Regions from separate parts of the Paucibacter sp. M5-1 genome, predicted to be linked through region 4. Evidence: predicted binding sites of a transcription regulator. Region 4 holds the regulator's gene; each other region holds the start of a gene.

Region 1 (5,123 bases), 940 kb from region 4:
CTGAAATTCAGATGAATGACGATCGCGCTTTCTCGGCCAGCATCTCCAGCCGCCAGCTGCAGGCTTTTGTTGCGCTGGCGCGGCTGCGCAGCTTCACCCAGGCCGCCGTGCACTGCCATCTGTCGCAGCCGGCCTTCAGCGCGCTGATCCAGGGCCTCGAGACGGCGGTCGGCGCACGCCTGTTCGAGCGCAGCACCCGCCATGTCGCGTTGACGGTGGAGGGTCAGGTGTTCGAGCGCAGCGCTGCGCCGCTGCTGGCCCAACTGGGTCAGGCCCTGGCCGAGGTGCGCGACCATGCCCAGCTGCGCCGCGGCCAGGTCTCGCTGGCCTTGCTGCCCTCGCTGGCGGCGGGCTGGTTGCCGGGCCTGCTCAGCGAGTTCCGCGCCGCCCACCCGGGCATCGCGCTGCAGGTGGCCGATGTGCTCAGCGAGCCCTGTCTGCAGCGGGTGCGCGAGGGCCAGGCCGATTTCGCGATCGCCGCGGTGCGGGCGGATACGCTCGAGCTGCGCGCCGAGCCGTTTGCCAGCGACCGCTTCCACCTGGTCTGTCCGCTGGGCCACGAGCTGCTGGCGCGGCCCAGCCTGAAGCCGCGCGATCTGCTGCCCTTTCCCTTCATCCACCTGGCCCGCCACAGCAGCGTGCGCCAGCTGCTGGACGCGGCCGTCCATCCCTTGCAGCTGCAGACCCTGATGGAGGTGGAGCAGCTGGCCACCGTGATGGGCATGGTGCGCGCCGGGCTGGGCCTGTCGGTGGTGCCGGCCTTCAGCCTGTTTCATTTCAGGCAGCCGGAACTTGCCACCCGTGAGCTGCGCTGGCGAGGGCTGGCGGACCGGCAGCTGTTTCTGGTGCGGCGGCGTGACCGGGAGCTGAGCACGGCGGCCCGGGCCTTGTACGAGCTGCTGTTGCGACGCCGGCCTTAGAACAGATCCTGGCTTTCCAGCCGGGGCGCGGCGGCCTTTCGAAGCGGCCTGGGTACCGCCTGGGCGTCGCCAGGTCGCGACAAGCCGCCGATCCGAACGCCCAGCAGCCGCAGCCGCCGGCTCAGATCGACCCGTTTCAGACAGCTGCCGGCCGCATGACGAAGCGCTGCGAAGTCGGCGATCGGCGCATCCAGGGTCAGGTCGCGGGTCACGGTGACAAAACCCTCGAAGCGCAGCTTGATGCCTACCGTCCGGCCCTGGTAGCCCTTGCGTTCCAGATCACGGGCCAGCTGTTCGCACAGCCGGCTGAAGATGGCGGACAGTTCGGCGCGGTCATGCACCGCATGCAGATCGCGCTCGAAAGTGGTCTCGCGGCTGATCGAGACCGGTTCGCTGTGGGTCACCACCGGCCTCTGGTCGCGGCCGTGGGCGGCCTCGTGCAGCCAGCTGCCGTAGCTCGTGCCGAACTGGCTGATCAGCATCGCCGGATCGGCGGCGGCGATCTGGCCGACGGTCTCCAGGCCCAGGGTGGCGAGCTTGGCGGCGGCCTTCGGGCCGATGCCGTTGATCTTGCGCGCCGCCAGCGGCCAGATGCGGGTCGGGATCTCGCTGGCCAGCAGGATCGTCAGCCCGTCGGGCTTGTCCAGCTCCGAGGCGATCTTGGACAGCAGCTTGTTGGGGGTGATGCCGATCGAGCAGCTCAGGCCGGTGGCCCGCTGCACCGAGTTCTTGATATCGCGCGCCACCGCGCGCACGCCGCCCAGCGGGTCGTGCCCGACCGGCTCGCGGATGCCGGCGACCTCGCTGAGGTCGATATAGATCTCGTCGATGCCGCGATCCTCGATCACCGGTGCTATCTCGGCCACGGCCGCCTTGAACAGGCGGGAGTACTTGCGATAGGCGTCGAAGTCGGTGGGCAGCAGGATGGCGTCGGGCGCGCGCAGTGCTGCCTTCATCAGGCCCATCGCGGAGAACACACCCAGATCGCGCGCCGCATAGGTCGAGGTGGTGACGACGCCGCGTCCGGTGTAGTCGCGCAGCCGGGCGTAGCGGCGGGTGCCGTCGGCCAAGGTCTTGGGCTCATGGGCACGGCGGCCTCCGATCACGACGGCCTGGCCCTTCAGCTCGGGATAGCGCAGCAGCTCCACCGACGCGTAGAAGGCATCCATGTCCAGATGCGCGATCAGGCGGTCGGGGAGGGCAGCGGAATCCGGTGGGCGGGCCATGCGGCGATTGTCAGGCGGCCCTGCTGACAACGCGAAGTCAGCAGCAGGCGCGGCTCACAACCAGACCCAGAGGCTGCGCAGCCAGCGAGGAACACGCAGCACGGGAGCCGGGCTGTAGGTCTGGCGATAGCAGGAACGCATGATGGACCCCTCGAATACTGTTGATGCATACAGTATACGAAGCCAGGCCCGGCTTGCCAAGCGTCTACGCGCAGCTGTTGTTGCCGCAAGAGCTGATGGCCGGGGTGGACTGGAGCGGCGGTCGACTCATCCGGCCGGTGCCGGTGTCGAAGCCCAGCTGGCCCATGTGATAGACCAGGGCCGCATCCATCATCTCGGCATGTGCGGGAAACCAGCCGATCAGCTCCGGCAGCAGCCGACGCAGCGGTTCCAGGTCTTGCTGCGCATGGGCATGGATCTGCACCTGGCGCATCAGGTCCAGCACCATCGCGTGCTGGCGGGCATGGCAGTTGTCGGGCGCGAAGCCGGTGGCTGCCATCCAGCCCTCTTCCATCGCGAAGTGGGCCTCGGTATGGGCCAGCAGCTGGGCATACAGGGGCAGGGGATCGGCAGCCCCCTGGGCAAGCAGGGCGGCCAGCGCGTTCAGCAGTTCGACGAACTCCTGATGGGTTCGATCCAGCTGGGGGTGGTCGAGAGCGAGGTCGTCGCTCCAAGTCAGACTGTTCATGGCCGCCAGCCTAGCCCGACCCTGTCGGGTCGGACTTGCGCTGGCTCAAGATCAGGCGCCGAGCCGGGCGCGATGCCGCGCCACCTGGGCGCGCACCTGGGCCGGCGCGGTGCCGCCGAGGATGTTGCGGGCGTTCAGCGAGCCGCGCAGCGACAGCACCTCGAACACATCGGAGGCTATGCGGGCATCGAACTTCTGCAGCTCGGCCAGCGGCAGCGCCGACAGATCGACCCCCATGCCGATGGCCGTCTTGACCGCATGGGCGACGATCTCGTGCGCGTCGCGGAAGGCCAGGCCCTTCTTGACCAGGTAGTCGGCCAGATCGGTCGCGGTGGCATAGCCCTTCAGCGCGGCGCGCTCCATCGCCTCGGGCTTGACCGTGATGCCGCCGGCCATCTCGGCAAAGATGCGCAAGGTGTCCTTGAGCGTGTCGACGGTGTCGAACAGCGGCTCCTTGTCCTCCTGATTGTCCTTGTTGTAGGCCAGGGGCTGGCCCTTCATCAAGGTGATCAGGCCCATCAGATGACCGACCACGCGGCCGGTCTTGCCGCGCGCCAGTTCTGGCACATCGGGGTTCTTCTTCTGCGGCATGATGGACGAGCCGGTGCAGAAGCGGTCGGCCAGGTCGATGAAACCGAAGCTCTGACTCATCCACAGGATCAGCTCCTCCGACAGGCGCGAGATGTGCACCATGATCAGGGAGGCGGCGGCCGTGAACTCGATCGCGAAGTCGCGATCCGAGACGGCGTCCAGGCTGTTTTGGCAGACCTCTTCCATGCCCAGGGTCTTGGCCACGCGCTGGCGATCCAGCGGGTAGCTGGTGCCGGCCAGCGCGGCCGCGCCCAGCGGCAGGCGGTTGACGCGGCGGCGCGTGTCGGCCAGGCGCTCGGCATCGCGGGCGAACATCTCGACGTAGGCCAGCAGATGATGGCCGAAGGCCACCGGCTGGGCCACCTGCAGATGGGTGAAGCCGGGCAGGATGACCTCTGCATTCTTCTCGGCCACCTCGACCAAGGCCAGCTGCAGCGCGCTCAGCAGCGCGTTCAGCTCGTCGATCTCGCCGCGCAGCCACAGCCGCACATCGGTGGCGACCTGGTCATTGCGGCTGCGCCCGGTGTGCAGGCGCTTGGCCGGAATGCCCACCAGCTCGGTCAGGCGGGCCTCGATATTCAGATGCACATCCTCGAGGTCCAGTTTCCACTCGAAGCTGCCGGCCTCGATCTCACCGCGGATCTGGGCCATGCCCCGCTCGATCGCGCCGTGGTCCTCGGCCGACAAGATGCCCTGGGCTTTCAGCATCTCGGCGTGGGCCAGGCTGCCCTGGATGTCGGCAGCCCACAGGCGCTTGTCAAAGAACACGCTGGCGGTGTAGCGCTTGACCAGCTCGCTCATCGGCTCGGAGAACAGGGCGGACCAGGCTTGGGCTTTGTTGGCGAGTTGGTTGTCTGCGGGCTGGGACATGGTGGGATGGCGGCAGGGCCGGCCCGCATCGACGCGAGATCGGCCTGGAGCAAAATAGGGAAAACGCGATTCTATCGAGGGGCTGGCAGACGATGGCGGGACGACATGAGCATGACTGGTCCGACAGTCGCAACCTGACCAGCGTGCTGGGCCTGGCGCCGCAGCCGACCGAGGCCCAGCGGTTCTCACCGTTGTTCGACGCCCAGCGGGTCTTCGATGTCTGCCATGTCGGCCTGGTGCTGCGTGCCGTGCTGGGCGTGCAGCTGCTGCTGGCGCTGGGGCTGGCGCTGGGGGCCCGCGATTTTTCCCAATGGGCGCTGTGGATGAGCAGCGGCACCGTGGTGACGCTCAGCGGCGTGCTGCTGTGGCTGCTGCTGGTCTGTGGCCTGCGGCGCCTGCTGGCGCGCTGGCGCGAGCCCTGGCAGTGGCTGGTGGTGCTGAGCCTGGGGGCGCTGTGCGCGCTGGGGGGCTGGCAGCTGCTGAACCTGGCCAGCGACGAGGCCAGTGGCTGGTTTCGCCTGCTCAGCGTGGCGCTGGCCGGAGGCGCCACCGCCGCGATGCTGCTGTACTGGCTGAAGCTGCGCGAGCGCACGCAGCGCCCGGCCGATGCGCTGGCCCGTCTGGTCGAGCTGCAGTCGCGCATCCGGCCGCACTTCCTGTTCAACACGCTGAACACCGCGATGGCCTTGGTGCGTGTCGACCCGCAGCGCGCCGAGGGGGTGCTGGAGGACCTCAGCGAGCTGTTTCGCGTGGCGCTGGCCGAGGCCGATACCGTGGTCAGCCTGGAGGCCGAGGTCGAGCTCGCGCGGCGCTATCTGGACATCGAGC
Region 2 (5,123 bases), 2.7 Mb from region 4:
CCGGTGCTGCGCGAGTATCAGAAGCACCGGGTCTGCACCCTGCTCGATCCGCACAAGGACCCGCTCGGCAAGGGCTTTCACATCATCCAGGGCGAGATCGCGATCGGCTCGGGCGGACTGACCGGCAAGGGCTTCATGAAGGGCACGCAAACCCATCTGGAGTTCATCCCCGAGCGCACTACCGATTTCATCTTCGCCGCCTATGGCGAGGAGTTCGGCCTGGTCGGCGCTTTAGGCCTGCTGCTGGGATTTGCCGCGCTGATCGTGCGCGGGTTGATGATCGCGGCCGAGGCGGCCAACCCGTTCGGCCGCCTGCTGGCCGGCGCCATCACGTTGAGCTTCTTCACCTATGTGTTCGTCAATATGGGCATGGTCAGCGGCATCCTGCCGGTGGTCGGCGTGCCGCTGCCCTTCATCAGTTATGGCGGCACGGCGATGGTGATGCTGGGCCTGAGCCTGGGCATCCTGATGTCGATCGCGAAGAGCCGGCGCTTCATGTCGCGCTGAGCGCTTCGCGGCCCGGATGGGCCGCGAAGCGCACGGTGAAGCGTGCGCCAGGCCCTTGGCCGTCCTCCTGCGCCTGGCCGGATCGCAGCTCGCGGGTTTCGTCCAGCGTGATCTCGGCCTCATGCTGCTGGACGATCTCACGCACGATGGCCAGGCCCAGCCCCGAGCCGTCGACATTGGTGCCCAGGGCCCGGTAGAAGGGCTGGAACACCTGCTCGCGCTCCGACTCCGGAATGCCCGGCCCCGAGTCCTCGACCTGCAGCACCGTGACCTGGCCGAACGGGTCTTCGACGACGCGCACCGTCACCGTGCCATGCGGCGGCGTGTAGAGCAGGGCGTTGTCGACCAGATTGCGGATCAGCTCGCGGATCAGCAGCGGATGGCCGTTGATGCGCAGCGCGCTGTGCTCATCGTCCGGCCCCTCGAAGCCGAGGTCGATGCGCTTGTCCATCGCGCGCGGCACGAAGTCGCGCACCGTCTCCATCGCCAGCTCGGACAGATTGACCTCGCTGCGCCGCGCCGCATGCTCCTTGTCCTCGGCGCGGGCCATCGCGAGCAGCTGGTTGACCATATGGGCGGCGCGCTGGCTGGACAGGGCGATCTGCTGCAGCGAGCGGCGCAGCTCGGCCGGCTCGCTGCGACCCTCGTCGATCTCGCGCTGCGCGAACTCAGCCTGGGTGCGCAGGCCGGCCAGCGGTGTCTTCAGCTGATGGGCGGCATCGGCCAGGAAGTGCTTCTGCGCGCTGATCGACTGGTCGAGCCGGCCCAGCAAATCATTGATCGCGCGCACCAGCGGCGCGACCTCGTCGGGGATGCGGCGTTCGTCGATCGGGCTCAGGTCCGAACTCTCGCGCGAGCGGATACGGCGCTGCAGATCGTTCAGCGGTGCGATGCCGCGCGCCAGCGCCAGCCACACCAGCAGCACCGCCAGCGGCAGTATCACGAACTGCGGCAGTATCACGCCCTTGATGATCTCGTTGGTCAGGCGCGCCCGCTTGCCCAGGGTCTCGGCCACCTGGACCAGCATGGTCTGGGTCGAGCCGGCCTGGCCCTCGGGCGCCACCCATAGATAGGCGACCCGCACCGTGTCGCTGCCGACCTCGTCATCGCGAAAATGCAGCTCCCAAGGCACGATGGGATCGTCGGCGGCCGGCACCGGCAGCTGGCGGTCGCCGCTGAGGAACTCGCCGCGCAGACCCAGCACCTGGTAGTAGACCGTGTCGGCCTCGTCGGCCCGCAGCAGCGCGGCAGCCTCCGGCGACAGCGCGTAGCGGGAGCGCGCGCTGCTGCCGGCGCGCGGCGTCTCCGAGGCCGCCTGCAGGCCCAGATTGCGCGCCATCTCGCCGAGCTCGCGGTCGTAAGGCCGGTTGGCAATGCCCTGCGCCACCAGCCAGGTCAGCGCCACGCTGATGGGCCAGATCACCAGCAGCGGGGCGAGCATCCAATCGAGGATCTCGCCGAACAGCGAGCGTTGTTCGGTGTCTCCGGCCATTCAGCGGTGCAGGCTCAGCCTGGAATTTTTTCGAGACAGTAGCCCAGGCCGCGCACCGTGGCGATGCGTATCGGCCCCTGCTCGATCTTCTTGCGCAGCCGGTGGATATAGACCTCGATCGCGTTATTGCTGACCTCCTCGCCCCATTCGCACAGGCGCTCGACCAACTGATCCTTGCTGACAAGGCGGCCGGCGCGCTGCAGCAGCACCTCCAGCAGGCTCAGCTCGCGCGCCGACAGCTCGATCATCTGCTCATTGATATAGGCAACCCGGCCGGTCGCGTCGAAGCTCAGCGGCCCATGCTTGATGATGCTGGAGGCGGTGCCCAGGCCGCGCCGTGTCAGTGCCCGCACCCGAGCCTCCAGCTCCTGCAGCGAGAAGGGCTTGGCCATGTAATCGTCGGCGCCCAGATCCAGGCCCTTGACGCGCTGCTCGACACTGTCGGCCGCCGTCAGTATCAGCACCGGCATCGATGCGCCGCGCCCGCGCAGCTTGCGCAGCACCTCCAGCCCATGCAGCTTGGGCAGGCCCAGATCCAGAATCACCAGATCGAACTCGTGCGAGGCCAGCGCCGCATCGGCCTCGGTGCCCGAGCCGACCTGGTCCACCGCATAGCCGGAGGCGCGCAAGGAGCGCAGCAAACCATCGGCCAGCACTTGGTCGTCTTCCGCAATCAGGATGCGCATGCTTTGTCCCCAGTCTTTACGAGCATTCTAGGGACGCCCGGCCTGCTGACATTGCATGTCAGCAGCCAGCCCCTAAACTACTGTACGAATATACAGATTGCGCCATAATGCGCGCAGCCTCAACAGGAGAAAAACATGGACGCCCCCGTCAAAGCCATCAACACCGAAAAAGCCAAGGCCCTGCAAGCCGCCCTGTCCCAGATCGAGAAGCAGTTCGGCAAGGGCTCCATCATGCGCCTGGGCGAGGGCGAGGTGATCGAGGACATCCAGGTGGTGTCGACCGGCTCGCTGGGCCTGGACATCGCGCTGGGCGTCGGTGGCCTGCCGCGCGGCCGGGTGGTCGAGATCTATGGCCCGGAATCCTCGGGCAAAACGACGCTGACCCTTCAGGTGATCGCCGAGATGCAAAAGCTCAGCGGCGTCTGCGCCTTCATCGACGCCGAGCACGCGCTGGACATCCAGTACGCACAGAAGCTGGGCGTCAATCTGCAGGAACTGCTGATCAGCCAGCCGGACACCGGTGAGCAGGCGCTGGAAATCGTCGATGCGCTGGTGCGCTCCGGTTCGGTGGACCTGATCGTGGTCGACTCGGTCGCCGCGCTGACGCCCAAGGCCGAGCTGGAGGGCGAGATGGGCGATTCGCTGCCCGGCCTGCAAGCCCGGCTAATGAGTCAGGCGCTGCGCAAGCTGACCGCGACGATCAAGAAGACCAACTGCATGGTCATCTTCATCAACCAGATCCGCATGAAGATCGGCGTGATGTTCGGCAGCCCCGAGACCACCACCGGCGGCAATGCCCTGAAGTTCTATGCCTCGGTGCGCCTGGACATCCGCCGCATCGGCTCGATCAAGAAGGGCGAGGAAGTGATCGGCTCCGAAACCAAGGTCAAGGTTGTCAAGAACAAGGTGGCACCGCCGTTCAAGACTGCCGAGTTCGACATTCTCTATGGCGAGGGCATCAGCCGCGAGGGCGAGATCATCGACATGGGCGTGGTCGCCAAGGTGGTCGACAAGGCCGGCGCCTGGTATGCCTACAACGGCGAGAAGATCGGCCAGGGCAAGGACAATGCGCGCGAGTTCCTGCGCGAGAACCCCGATATCGGCCGCGAGATCGAGAACAAGGTGCGCGAATCGCTGGGCGTGCCGCTGCTGACGGTGGACGGGCCGGCTGACAAGGCTTGATGCTTCTTCGTCGGGCTGTGCCGAGTTGGGCACCTGACGCCGGCTTGCCATGAAGCCCCTGTCCCTGAAGATGCGGGCCATCACGTTGCTGGCGCAGCGTGAGCACAGCCGCAGCGAGTTGCGCCGCAAGCTGCTGCGCATCGCGCGGGCGCAGCGCGACGCGGCCGGCGCCGAGGCTGTAGAAGCGGCAGAGATCGAGACCGAGGTCGACGAATTGCTGGTCTGGCTTCAGGCCCAGGGCTATCTCAGCGAGGAACGTTTCGTCGAGTCGCGCATCCATGCCCGCGCCCAGCGCTACGGCCATCTGCGCATCCAGCAGGAGTTGGCCCAGCACGGGCTGAGCCTGAGCGCCGACAGCCAGGCATGGCTGAAGGACAGTGAATTCGAGCGCGCGCAGGCGATCTGGCAGCGCAAGTTCGGCAGCCCGGCCGAGGACGCCAACGGCCGGGCCAAGCAGACTCGTTTTCTGCTGGCGCGGGGCTTTTCAGCCGACGTCGTGCGCCGGGTTTTGCGTGCGTCACAGACCGGCTGACAGCTTCGCGACAGGCTTGCGGCGGCGCAGCATGCTACATTGCCGGACTGTGCAAAGCCTGCTCGCAGCCACAATAAGGGCCTGCGGGCCTGTTTTTGTGCGTCCGTGTTTGTCCAGCGCCCCATGTCCTTGCTCAACCCCTCCACTGCGCGCCGTCTGCTGCACCGTCGAGCTCTCGATGTGCAGGTCTATGCGCGCGACGACGGGCTCTACGAGGTCGAGGCCACGCTGAGCGACACCAAGACACGCGATGTCCCGATGGCCGGCGGCACCCGCCATGCCGGCGAGCCCATCCATGACATGCTTCTGCAGCTGGTCGTCGACACCGAGTTGACGATCCACGAGGCCGGCTCGCAGACGCGCTGGATGCCCTATCCCGGCGCCTGCGACCAGCATGACGATGCCTATGCGCGCCTGGTCGGCCTGAATCTGTTGAAAGGATTCCGGCTCGGCGTCAAGGAACGCCTGGCCGGCACCCGGGGCTGCACCCATCTGACCGAGCTGTGCCAGATCCTGCCAACTGCGGTGATCCAGGCCTTTGCCGGCCTCGTGATCGACACCCGCGAAGGCGATGGCTCGGGCCAGCCGCCCTTCCAGCTCGACAAATGCCATGCCTTGCGCCGCGACGGCGCGGTCGTGCGCACCCATTACCCTCGCTGGTATCGCGACGGCCAGGCAGCCTCTGCTGCCGGCGCCGCCACGCTGCCTGCGGCTTCCTCATCCT
Region 3 (5,123 bases), 450 kb from region 4:
TCGGCTTGTCTCTGGTGCGCGAGCTTGCCGAGGCTCACGGCGGAAGGGTCGGCTATCATTTCAGCCCATTTCGAATTGGGTAAACCATGAGGGGCCGGTACGCATTTCGTGAATTGCCCTGGGTCGATTTATTAAGACTTTGAGCACGTCCTTCAGACGGCAAAGATCACTGCAGCTCAGCTACCTCTTGCGCATGGAACCGCCAAATATCTCCTCAACGCTCATGCGCTCAGCCGCATCAGACGCGCCTCAGACGGGCAGCGGCGATGTTGCTCACCGCGTCGGGGAACTTGCGAGGCTGTTGCAACGTCATGCGCCCGAAGATGGCATCAATCCGACTGCGATTTCGAGACTCTCAGCGATTCGCTTCTCGGCACCTAGCGACGAGCTTGTGCATGCCCTGCACCAACCGGCGGTCTGCATCATTGCCCAGGGGGCCAAACGCGTGCTCTTGCGTGATGAGGTCTACAGCTACGACGCCTCGAGGTTTCTGGTCTTTACGACGGACCTGCCAATCAGCGCTCAAGTCACGCATGCTTCAAGGGATACGCCGTATCTATGCTTCAGGCTCGACCTTGACCCAGCCGAGATCTCGGAGATGGTGCTCAAGTTGCAGTCAGTGGCCTCAGCGCGCGCGGCAACATGTCGGGGCCTCTACCTCAGTCGCGTCAACGAGGGCATGCTGGATGCAGCGATTCGCCTGATGCGCCTGCTGGATAGTCCCCATGACGCGGCAACCTTGGCGCCATTGGCACTGCAGGAGCTTGTCTATCGACTGCTGCGCAGCGAACAGGGAGAACGGCTGGCCCAGGCATCCCGTACCGACAGCCATGCCAACCGCATCGCGCGCGCTATCGCCTGGCTGAAGGCCAACTTTGAACAACCGCTGCGCATTGACGATTTGGCTCGTGACGCTCACATGAGCCCCTCATCGCTGCATCACCACTTCCGGGCTATCACCGCAATGAGCCCGTTGCAGTATCAGAAGCAACTTCGTCTGCAGGAAGCCCGCAGGCTGCTGTTGGCCGATGGCTTCGAGGTCGCCAAGGCAGGCTATGCCGTCGGTTATGAGAGCGCCTCACAGTTCAGTCGTGAATACAGCAGGCTCTTTGGCGTGCCGCCCTCCCGTGACGCCCAGCGACTGCGCGAAGGTGGCACAGAGCCCCGCATCACTTAGCCAGACACGACCTGTTGAGCGCCACCAGCCCTGCTGATCAAGACGGGCAGCCCGTACAGCTCTGGACCGAATGCGGGCTGTCGCAATCGCGCTTTACCTTCCGACGGGCTTCACCACGATCCCACGTTCAACGAAGAGCTCATGCAAGGTCTGTGACGCTTCAATAGCGCGCGGAAATCCGGCCGGCACGGTGATCAGGTAGACGATTTCCTTGAGCTCTTCCGGCGATACGCCGGCGTTGAGCGCATACCCTGCGTGGACCTTGAAGAAGGGACGCAAGCCCAGCGCACCGAAGGCGGCCATGGCCGCGAGTTGTCGGGTGCGAACGTCGAGCCCCTGGCGGCCCCAGACATCTCCCAGCGCATAGCCCGCTGTTGCGTCGGCCAAGAACGGAAAGTCGCGGCGCATCGCTTCGAACACGGGCTGCGTCTTGCCATTGTTCAAGGCGGTCAGCACGGCTTCGCCCCTGGCGATACGCGGATCCGGTGCTTGGGTGTCGCCGCTGGCTGCGGCGAAAGTGCCGGCGCCAGCCAGCATCAGGGACAGCAAGGCACGGGGGATCGAAAGAGATAGGTGTCGAAAATACATGGTGTTCTCCAGAAGGGGTTAAGGCCGGCGGTCAGTCGACCCTGGATGTGGGGGCGGTGCTCAGAAGTTCCCATCGGTTGTGACCGACAGCGCTGCATGCATCTCGACCTCGCTGCGACGACGCTCGAAGGCGCTCATCGCAAAGCTCACCGCATCCGAGCCGGCCACGAAGTGAAGTGGTGGTTCGGTCATCGCAGCCAGCTCGACCAGCACACGCCCCAGCTTGACCGGGTCACCAGGTTGCTGATGGTTGTAGCCGTCGTAGGTCGAGCGAGAGGTGGCGGAGTAATCGGCAATCTCCTTGCTGCCATAGCGCACCGAACTCCGGTCCAGAAAGTCGGTGCGGAAGAAGCCCGGCTCGACCACCGTGACATTGATGCCGAAGGGCGCCACTTCCAGTGCGAGCGACTCTGAGAAGCCGACAACGGCGAACTTGGTCGCGCAGTAAATCGACGCGTTGTCGAAGCCCATGAAGCCGCCGATCGAGGCCAGATTCAGGATGTGGCCGCTTCGCTGCTTTCGCATCGCTGGCAGGACCGCACGCGTGGCGTGCATCAGGCCAAATACATTGGTCTGGAACTGGCGTTCGACGTCGTCGCTGCCAACCTCCTCGAACAGGCCCAACTGACCATAACCAGCATTGTTGACCAGTACGTCGATGCGACCGAAGCGCGCGAGCGCCAATTCGACCGCCGCTACAGCATCCTGTTCGCGACTGATGTCCAGAGTAAGGTTCAGCACCTGCTCTGCGTAGGACGCATAGACCGCGTTCAGCTGCTCCACATTGCGGCCTGTCGCGACCACTTTGTCGCCGGCTGCCAATGCGGCCTTGGCAACTTGGGCACCGATGCCACGATTAGCGCCGGTGATGATCCAGATCTTGCTCATGAGACCTTCCTTACGAATGCGTGCTTCACACGCGGTTTGAATACGGATTCATCGTATGGAAGCAAGGCAATTCGGGCGTGCCAAATTCTGCAGAACTCTTGCCCATTCGGCTTGATCGCGTGGGAATTCGCAAGAGCGAAACAGCACATGCAGGATCCCTGGCAAACAGGCGTCCATCCTAGAGCTCGCCGTCATTTGGGCAAAGCATCACACCAGACCGCCGGGCCTTTGCGATCACGCTGGACTTCGTGGGCGGGCTCATGTACTGTATATCCATACAGTTACTTTCAGCCGCAATCCATGTCATCCCATCCGCTCTGGGAGGACGCGCCGTCCCTGCCGTGCGCGCCGCCCAGTCTGCCACCGCCGATCCAGAACACCGCGCCTTCACTGGCGCGGGGCCTGCCTGCGGATGTAGCCGAGTCGGTGTGGCGGGGCGATGCGCTGGGGCAGGGTGTCAACAAGGTCCTCAGCACCGGCTTCGCCGCGCTGGATGCCGAGCTGCCGGGCGGCGGCTGGCCCTGTGGTGGCCTGACCGAGGTCCTGCAGGCCCAGCCCTCGCTGCTGGAGTGGCGGCTGATTGGCCCCTGTCTGCGATCCATAGTGGCCGGCGGTGCCGCCGTGGTCGTGATCGGCCCACCCAAGCGGCCGCACCTGCCAGGCTTGCGTCATCTGGGCATCGAGGAGTCCGATCTGGTCTGGATCCAGGCACAGGCGCCCTCGGAGCGCCTGTGGTGCACCGAGCAGCTGATCAAGGCCAATGCCGCGGGCGCCATCCTGACCTGGCTGCCCCAGGCCCGGCCGGAGCAGCTGCGGCGGCTTCAGGTCCTGGCCCAGTCCTGCGATGGCCCGGTCTTCGTGTGCCGGCCCATCGTGGCCCAGCATGACCCATCGCCGGCACCGCTACGCCTGCTGGCCTCCCCGGACCTCGACTGGCGCTTGAAGGTCCGCATCGTCAAGCGCAAAGGCCCGGCCCATGACGGCACCCTGATGCTCCCTTCCATCCCCGGTGGGCTGGTCCATGTCCTCACCCCCCGGGTGATGCAGCCCAGTCAACTCATCCCCTCCAAGGAAGTGCCTCAACATGCTGTGGGCAGCCCTGATCCTCGATCCAACCTCTCTGACAACATCCCCGCCAGCCTCGCAGCCAGCCCCCTTGCCCAGGGCGTCGCCAGCATCCCGGACCACGCCGAACGCGCCGTCTGAGGCGCTTGGCGGTGCTGGGGCGCCTGCTCGCAACGATGCGCTCGCCGGCCTGGCGGTCTGGTGCTTGCAGTTCACACCCCGCGTGGCGGTGATGGAGGACTGCGCCATCGTGATGGAGGTCGAAGCCAGCCTGCGCCTTTTCAAAGGCATGAAGGCCCTGAAGGAGCGGATTGGTGATGAGGCACCTGACCTGGGCGTGATCTCGATCGCCTGGGCACCGACAGCCATGGCTGCACTGGCGATGGCACGCGCCGGTGTGACTGACCTCGGGGATCGACTGCTGCAGCCGGTGCTGGACAGCTTGCCCCTGGTCTGCCTGACGGCGGCCGCCGTGCATCACGAGACCCTGACCCGAGCCGGCATCAACACCTTGGGTCAGCTGCGCGCCTTGCCGCGTGGCGGCATCAGCCGGCGCTTTGATGCGGCGCTGCTGGCGGCGGTGGACCAGGCCTATGGCCTGCGGCCCGACGCGCACCGCTGGTGCGTGCTGCCCGAGAAGTTCGCCGCCCGGATGGAACTGGCCTGCCGCGAGGACCACGCGCCGGCCCTGCTGATGAGTGCCCGGCCCTTGCTGATGCAGATGTGCGGCTGGCTGGCAGCTCGGCATGCGGGAGCGACCGGCTTCACACTGCATTGGGTGCACGACTCGATGCGGGCCAAGGATGCCGGCGATGGCGGCGCGCTGACCATCCGTACGGCCGAACCGATCCGCGACCTGGAGCACTTCGTGCGCCTGCTGGCCGAACACCTGGCCAAGACCCAGTTGCTGGCGCCGGTCGGCGAGCTGCGTCTGGAGGTGCTGGATGTGCAGGCCCTCCAGGAGGAGACCGCATCACTCTTGCCCGAGACGGTGCGCGGCGGTGAGTCGCTGTATCTGGTGCTGGAGCGCATTGCGGCGCGCATCGGGCCTGATAAGGTGCTGCAACCCACGCTGGGTGACGACCACCGGCCCGAGTGGATGACCCGCTGGCAGGCGGCCAGCAAGCGGCGCCTGCGCAAGCCGCAGGCTCTGGCCGAGCTGCCCGAACCGACATTTCTTCTGGAGGAGCCGCTCAAGCTGGCCGTGCGCGACCACCGTCCGCACTACCAGGGCCCGCTGATCATGCTGGTCGGCCCCGACAGCGTCGAGGGTGGTTGGTGGGACCGGGTGCCCGATCAGGCCGTCACCCGCAATGTGGTGCGCGACTACTGGGTCTGTGCCAACGAGACCGCCGGCGTGCTCAGCGTGTTTCAGCAGCGGCTCGATGATGGCGAGGTCGCCTGG
Region 4 (5,123 bases):
GGAAGCGCGCGGCGAGAAGCGCCGCTACGACGGCACCTGGCGTCCTGAAGCAGGCAAGGTGCTGCCCGCCGTTCCCGAGGGCGTCAAGCCGGTCGTGCGTTTCAAGAACCCGATCGGCGGCGATGTGACTTGGGATGACTTGTGCAAGGGTCCGATCACGATCAACAACCGCGAGATCGACGATCTGATCATCCAGCGCACCGATGGTGTGCCGACCTACAACTTCGCCGTGGTCATCGACGACTGGGACATGAAGATCAGCCATGTGTTCCGTGGCGACGAGCATGTCAACAACACGCCCTGGCAGATCAATATCTTCAACGCGCTGGGCGCGCCGCTGCCGGCCTTCGGCCATGTGCCGGTGATCCTCGGCGACGATGGCCAGAAGCTGAGCAAGCGCCGCGGCGCGGTCAGCGTCACCGCCTATGAGGAGAACGGCTATCTGCCCGAGGCGATGCTGAACTATCTGTCGCGCCTAGGCTGGAGCCACGGTGATGACGAGCTGTTCTCGCGCGAACAGCTCGTCAGCTGGTTCGACGGTTCGCACCTCTCCAAGAGCCCGGCGCAATGGGATCCGGCCAAGCTGGAGTGGGTCAACAGCCAGTACATCAAGCAGGCCGATGACACGCGCCTGTCGGCCCTCGTCGCGGCGCAACTGGCCAAGCGCGGCATCAGCGCCGATCTCGGCCGGCTGCCGGCCATGTGCGCGCTGTTCAAGGATCGCTGCGCGACCACGGTGGCGCTGGCCGATTGGCTGGCCATGTATTTCGCGCCGGTGCAGCCCAGCGCCGAGGATCTGGGCACCCATGTCAGCGACGCGGTGAAGCCCGCGCTCGCCGCGCTGGCCGACAAGCTCGCCGCCACCGAATGGAACAAGGCCGGCATCCAGGCCGCGATCAAGGAAACAATCACGGCTCATGGCCTGAAGATGCCGCAACTGGCGATACCGGTGCGGGTGCTGGTGTGTGGTCGTGCACAAACTCCGTCGGTCGACGCGGTGCTGGAACTGTTCGATAAAGAAAATGTGGTCGAACGCTTGCGCTGCGCATAAAAATCGTTCTATACTCTATGTCTCGCTTGAACAGCGCGATACACAAAGAACGGCAGGCAGCAACGAGTAATCGAAGCGGCTTGCATGATCTGAGGGGGTATAGCTCAGCTGGGAGAGCGCTTGCATGGCATGCAAGAGGTCAGCGGTTCGATCCCGCTTACCTCCACCAAATGTTCAGGTTTCTGGGTATTTGGTTGGCGCGCGGTTCAAGTATGAGGAAGTAGAATTCAGAAGGTTTAGTCCCCTTCGTCTAGAGGCCTAGGACACCACCCTTTCACGGTGACTACAGGGGTTCGAATCCCCTAGGGGACGCCAAGTTTGATAAACTTGATAATTGCTGCGATATATAAGGTATACTGCAGCAGTTGTGAAATTATCCCACTGCGGAGTGGTAGTTCAGTTGGTTAGAATACCGGCCTGTCACGCCGGGGGTCGCGGGTTCGAGTCCCGTCCACTCCGCCAAGGTTTGCCCGATTCGTATCGGTAAGCGGCCATTCAGTTGGCCGCTTGTATTTTGAGAGAAATTACTGCTTGAGCAGCGTGTAGCCCGGAATTTTGGGGGTATAGCTCAGCTGGGAGAGCGCTTGCATGGCATGCAAGAGGTCAGCGGTTCGATCCCGCTTACCTCCACCAAGTCACTTCAGGGTGACGGTGGCGCGCGGCTCGGGCAGCGAAGTAGAAGAAGTAAATAGAAGGTTTAGTCCCCTTCGTCTAGAGGCCTAGGACACCACCCTTTCACGGTGACTACAGGGGTTCGAATCCCCTAGGGGACGCCAAGTTTGATAAGGCTTGGTAGTTTTGGAAGCGTTTGCTTCGAGAAACTACAGAACTTATCTGATATTCGCAAGAGTATCTGGAGTGGTAGTTCAGTTGGTTAGAATACCGGCCTGTCACGCCGGGGGTCGCGGGTTCGAGTCCCGTCCACTCCGCCAACATTTGAAACCCTGGAAGCGCAAGCCTCCAGGGTTTTTTCTTGTGCGCCGAGACATATCAAATGTTTGCAGAGACATCATCCCTGCAAACTTGATTGCGGCCGCAGTATCAGGAGGCCCGCAGTATCAGAAGGCCATTTGCCCGCGAATCAGACCGACGGCCAGACCTTCCAATGCAAAACTCTCATCGCCGGCCGCGACCAGGATGGGTTCGAAGTCAGGGTTCTCGGCCAGCAACTCGATGCCGCCGCTGCGGCTGCGTTTGAAACGCTTGACGGTGACTTCATCACCCAGCCGTGCGACGACGATCTGCCCGTTCTTGGCTTCGCTGGCCTTCTGCACCGCCAGCAGGTCGCCGTCCATGATGCCGATGTCCTTCATGCTCATGCCGCGCACCTTCAGCAGGAAATCGGGTCGGCGCGCGAACATGCTGCTCTCGACCGTGTAGCTCTGCTCGATATGCTCCTGCGCGAGGATGGGATGGCCGGCCGCGACGCGCCCGACCAGGGGCAGGGTGAGTTGCGACAGATTCGGAATCGGCAGGGAGAACTGGAAGTCCTCACGGGCGCGGCGCTCCTGATGCATGGCTTTCAAGGTGTCCGACTTCAGCCGGATGCCGCGCGAGGTGCCGCCGACCAGTTCGATCACGCCCTTGCGCGCCAAGGCCTGCAGATGCTCCTCGGCCGCATTGGCCGAGCGGAAACCCAGCTCGTTGGCGATCTCGGCGCGGGTCGGAGGGGCTCCGGTCTGCTCGATGGCCTGGCGCACCAAGTCAAGGATCTGCTGCTGGCGTGCCGTCAATTTGACGGTGGAAACACTGGGGCTGATATCGTCCATGCTGGGCTCGCAGACATCTGGGAAAGATGCGCCTGAGTATATATCCAGTAACTGTTCATTCATCCAGGAAGTGACCGTGGTCAGCAAGAACAAGCCTCTTATCGTGATCCTGGGCACCGGCGGCACGATTGCCGGCCAGGCCGGCACGGCGTCCGACAACGTCGGCTACACCGCCGCCCAGCTGGGCGTGGACGATCTGGTCTCGGCCGTGCCGCCGCTGGCGCAGCAGGCGCTGGAGGCCGAGCAAGTGGCCCAGCTCGACAGCAAGGACATGGACTTCACCACCTGGCAGCGGCTGGCCGAGCGCGTGGCCCACCATCTGGCACGCGAGGAGGTGGCCGGGATTGTGATCACCCATGGCACCGATACCTTGGAAGAGACGGCTTATTTCCTGCACCGCGTGCTGGCGCCGCGCAAGCCGGTGGTCTTGACCGCCGCGATGCGACCGGCCACGGCCTTGCAGACCGATGGGCCGCAGAACCTGCTCGATGCCGTCAGCGTTGCCAGCGATGAACGTGCGCAGGGGGTGCTCACCGTGTTTGCGGGCGCTGTTCATGGGCCCGAGCAGATCCGCAAGGTGCACAGCTACAAGGTCGATGCCTTTGCTTCCAGCGATGGCGGCCTGATCGCCGTCGTGGAGGAGGGCGTGCTGCGCCCCTTGGGTGCCTGGCCGGCTGCGGAGGGCGCCATCGGTCTGGCGCGTATCGGCAAACCCGCTGCGGCCTGGCCGCGCGTGCAGATCGTGCTGAACCATGTCGGCGCCGACGGCGCGCTCGTGCAGGCCTTGCTGGCCCAGGGGGTCGACGGCCTGGTGGTGGCCGGCACCGGCAATGGCACGCTGTCGCTGTCGCTGGAGCAGGCCTTGCGCACGGCCCAGCAGCAGGGCGTCAGGATCCTGCGCAGCAGCCGCTGCGATGCCGGTCCGGTCACGCCCTCGGCTGCGGCCCTGCCCAGCGCCGGCGCGCTGAGCCCGGTCAAGGCGCGTATCGAGCTCCTGCTTGAATTGCTGGCCTGAAACGACAACAGGGGCCGCAGCCCCTGTCTGGCTCGGCCAAGGTCCTTAGACGATGGTCAGGCTCACATCGATATTGCCGCGCGTGGCATTCGAGTAAGGGCAGACCTGGTGGGCGGCGGCCACCAGGGCCTCGGCCTGGCTGCGCTCCAGACCCGGCAGGCTGATCTTCATCGCGACCTGGATGCCGAAGCCGGCGGGAATCGGGCCGATGCCCACTTCCGAGGTGATGGACACATCGGCCGGCACGGCGATCTTGATCTTGCCGGCGACGGCCTTCATCGCGCCGATAAAGCAGGCCGAATAACCGGCGGCGAACATCTGCTCGGGGTTGGTGCCCGAGCCGCCGGCGCCGCCCAGTTCCTTGGGTGTGCTCAGCGTGACGCTCAGAGCGCCGTCGGACGAGGAGGCCTTGCCTTCACGGCCGCCGGTGGCGGTGGCGGTGGCGGTGTAGAGAACTTTGTCGAGTGCCATGGTGCTTCTTCCTATCAGGAGTGGTGGGTGGGCGAAGAAAGGTCGGCGCTGGAGAGCTGCTTGCGCAGCTCGTGCAGGCGCCGGGTCAGGGAGACGAGTTCATCCAGCGAGCAGGCGCTGGCGCAGGCGAGCTGAGGCGGAATGTTCAGGGCCTGCGCCTTCAGCGCGCGGCCGGTATCGCTGAGGAAAATATCGACGCGGCGCTCGTCGTCCTGCGCGCGGCGGCGGGTGATCAGTGCGCCGGCCTCCAGGCGTTTGAGCAAGGGCGTCAGGGTGCCGGAGTCCAGCGAGAGGCGCTGGCCCAGGGTGGAAACGCTGATGCCGTCCGCCTCCCAAAGCACCAACATCACCAGGTACTGAGGGTAGGTCAGGCCCATGGGCTCCAGCAGGGGCTTGTAGAGCTTGGTCATGGCCAGCGAGCTGGCGTACAGCGCAAAGCACAGCTGCTGGTCCAGCTGCAGCCATTGCTCGGCCTGGCTCGGTGCTGCGGTGGTCTTGTGGCGTGGCATGGGTGATAATGTATTCCGCAATTAAATTGCACACAACTTAAATGGTTATTCAAGCTAGGGGGACGAGATGACGATGTTGGCGAACCTGCTGGTGGCCCTGGTGGCCGCCCTGCATCTGTATTTTCTGGTGCTGGAGATGTTCTTCTGGACCAAGCCGCTGGGCCGCAAGGTCTTCAGACTGACACCCGAGTTCGCCGAGGCGAGCAAGACCCTGGCCGCCAACCAGGGCCTCTACAACGGCTTTCTGAGTGCGGGCCTGCTCTGGGGCTTGGCGGCCGGCAACAGCGCGAACCAGCTCTTCTTCCTGG

Evidence for each region. The regulator LexA, encoded in region 4, represses DNA repair genes until DNA is damaged. The targets are predictions, from matches to a motif close to ACTGTATNNNNATACAGT.
Region 1: O5M90_RS06835 (DNA polymerase Y family protein) is a predicted target of LexA. The motif match lies at 2,304-2,321, and genes of this name have one in related genera.
Region 2: recA (recombinase RecA) is a predicted target of LexA. The motif match lies at 2,765-2,782, and genes of this name have one in related genera.
Region 3: imuA (translesion DNA synthesis-associated protein ImuA) is a predicted target of LexA. The motif match lies at 2,918-2,935, and genes of this name have one in related genera.

What each region holds. Positions count from the first base shown of each region.
Region 1 is NZ_JAPZLM020000001.1:1,477,341-1,482,463, reverse strand. Features, by position in the region: gene O5M90_RS06840 (LysR substrate-binding domain-containing protein) at 12-920, shown strand; gene O5M90_RS06835 (DNA polymerase Y family protein) at 917-2,146, opposite strand; gene O5M90_RS06830 (hemerythrin domain-containing protein) at 2,352-2,834, opposite strand; gene argH (argininosuccinate lyase) at 2,886-4,295, opposite strand; gene O5M90_RS06820 (sensor histidine kinase) at 4,388-5,123, shown strand, end outside.
Region 2 is NZ_JAPZLM020000001.1:3,212,727-3,217,849, forward strand. Features, by position in the region: gene rodA (rod shape-determining protein RodA) at 1-507, shown strand, start outside; gene O5M90_RS15005 (sensor histidine kinase) at 494-1,999, opposite strand; gene O5M90_RS15010 (response regulator) at 2,014-2,685, opposite strand; gene recA (recombinase RecA) at 2,821-3,867, shown strand; gene recX (recombination regulator RecX) at 3,917-4,399, shown strand; gene O5M90_RS15025 (DUF2889 domain-containing protein) at 4,523-5,123, shown strand, end outside.
Region 3 is NZ_JAPZLM020000001.1:85,287-90,409, forward strand. Features, by position in the region: gene O5M90_RS00455 (AraC family transcriptional regulator) at 194-1,177, shown strand; gene O5M90_RS00460 (carboxymuconolactone decarboxylase family protein) at 1,271-1,765, opposite strand; gene O5M90_RS00465 (SDR family NAD(P)-dependent oxidoreductase) at 1,826-2,653, opposite strand; gene imuA (translesion DNA synthesis-associated protein ImuA) at 2,954-3,859, shown strand; gene O5M90_RS00475 (Y-family DNA polymerase) at 3,924-5,123, shown strand, end outside.
Region 4 is NZ_JAPZLM020000001.1:534,831-539,953, forward strand. Features, by position in the region: gene gltX (glutamate--tRNA ligase) at 1-1,051, shown strand, start outside; tRNA gene O5M90_RS02430 (tRNA-Ala) at 1,145-1,220, shown strand; tRNA gene O5M90_RS02435 (tRNA-Glu) at 1,291-1,366, shown strand; tRNA gene O5M90_RS02440 (tRNA-Asp) at 1,437-1,513, shown strand; tRNA gene O5M90_RS02445 (tRNA-Ala) at 1,609-1,684, shown strand; tRNA gene O5M90_RS02450 (tRNA-Glu) at 1,752-1,827, shown strand; tRNA gene O5M90_RS02455 (tRNA-Asp) at 1,907-1,983, shown strand; gene lexA (transcriptional repressor LexA) at 2,110-2,820, opposite strand; gene O5M90_RS02465 (asparaginase) at 2,897-3,835, shown strand; gene O5M90_RS02470 (organic hydroperoxide resistance protein) at 3,881-4,306, opposite strand; gene O5M90_RS02475 (MarR family winged helix-turn-helix transcriptional regulator) at 4,321-4,815, opposite strand; gene O5M90_RS02480 (DUF1304 domain-containing protein) at 4,883-5,123, shown strand, end outside.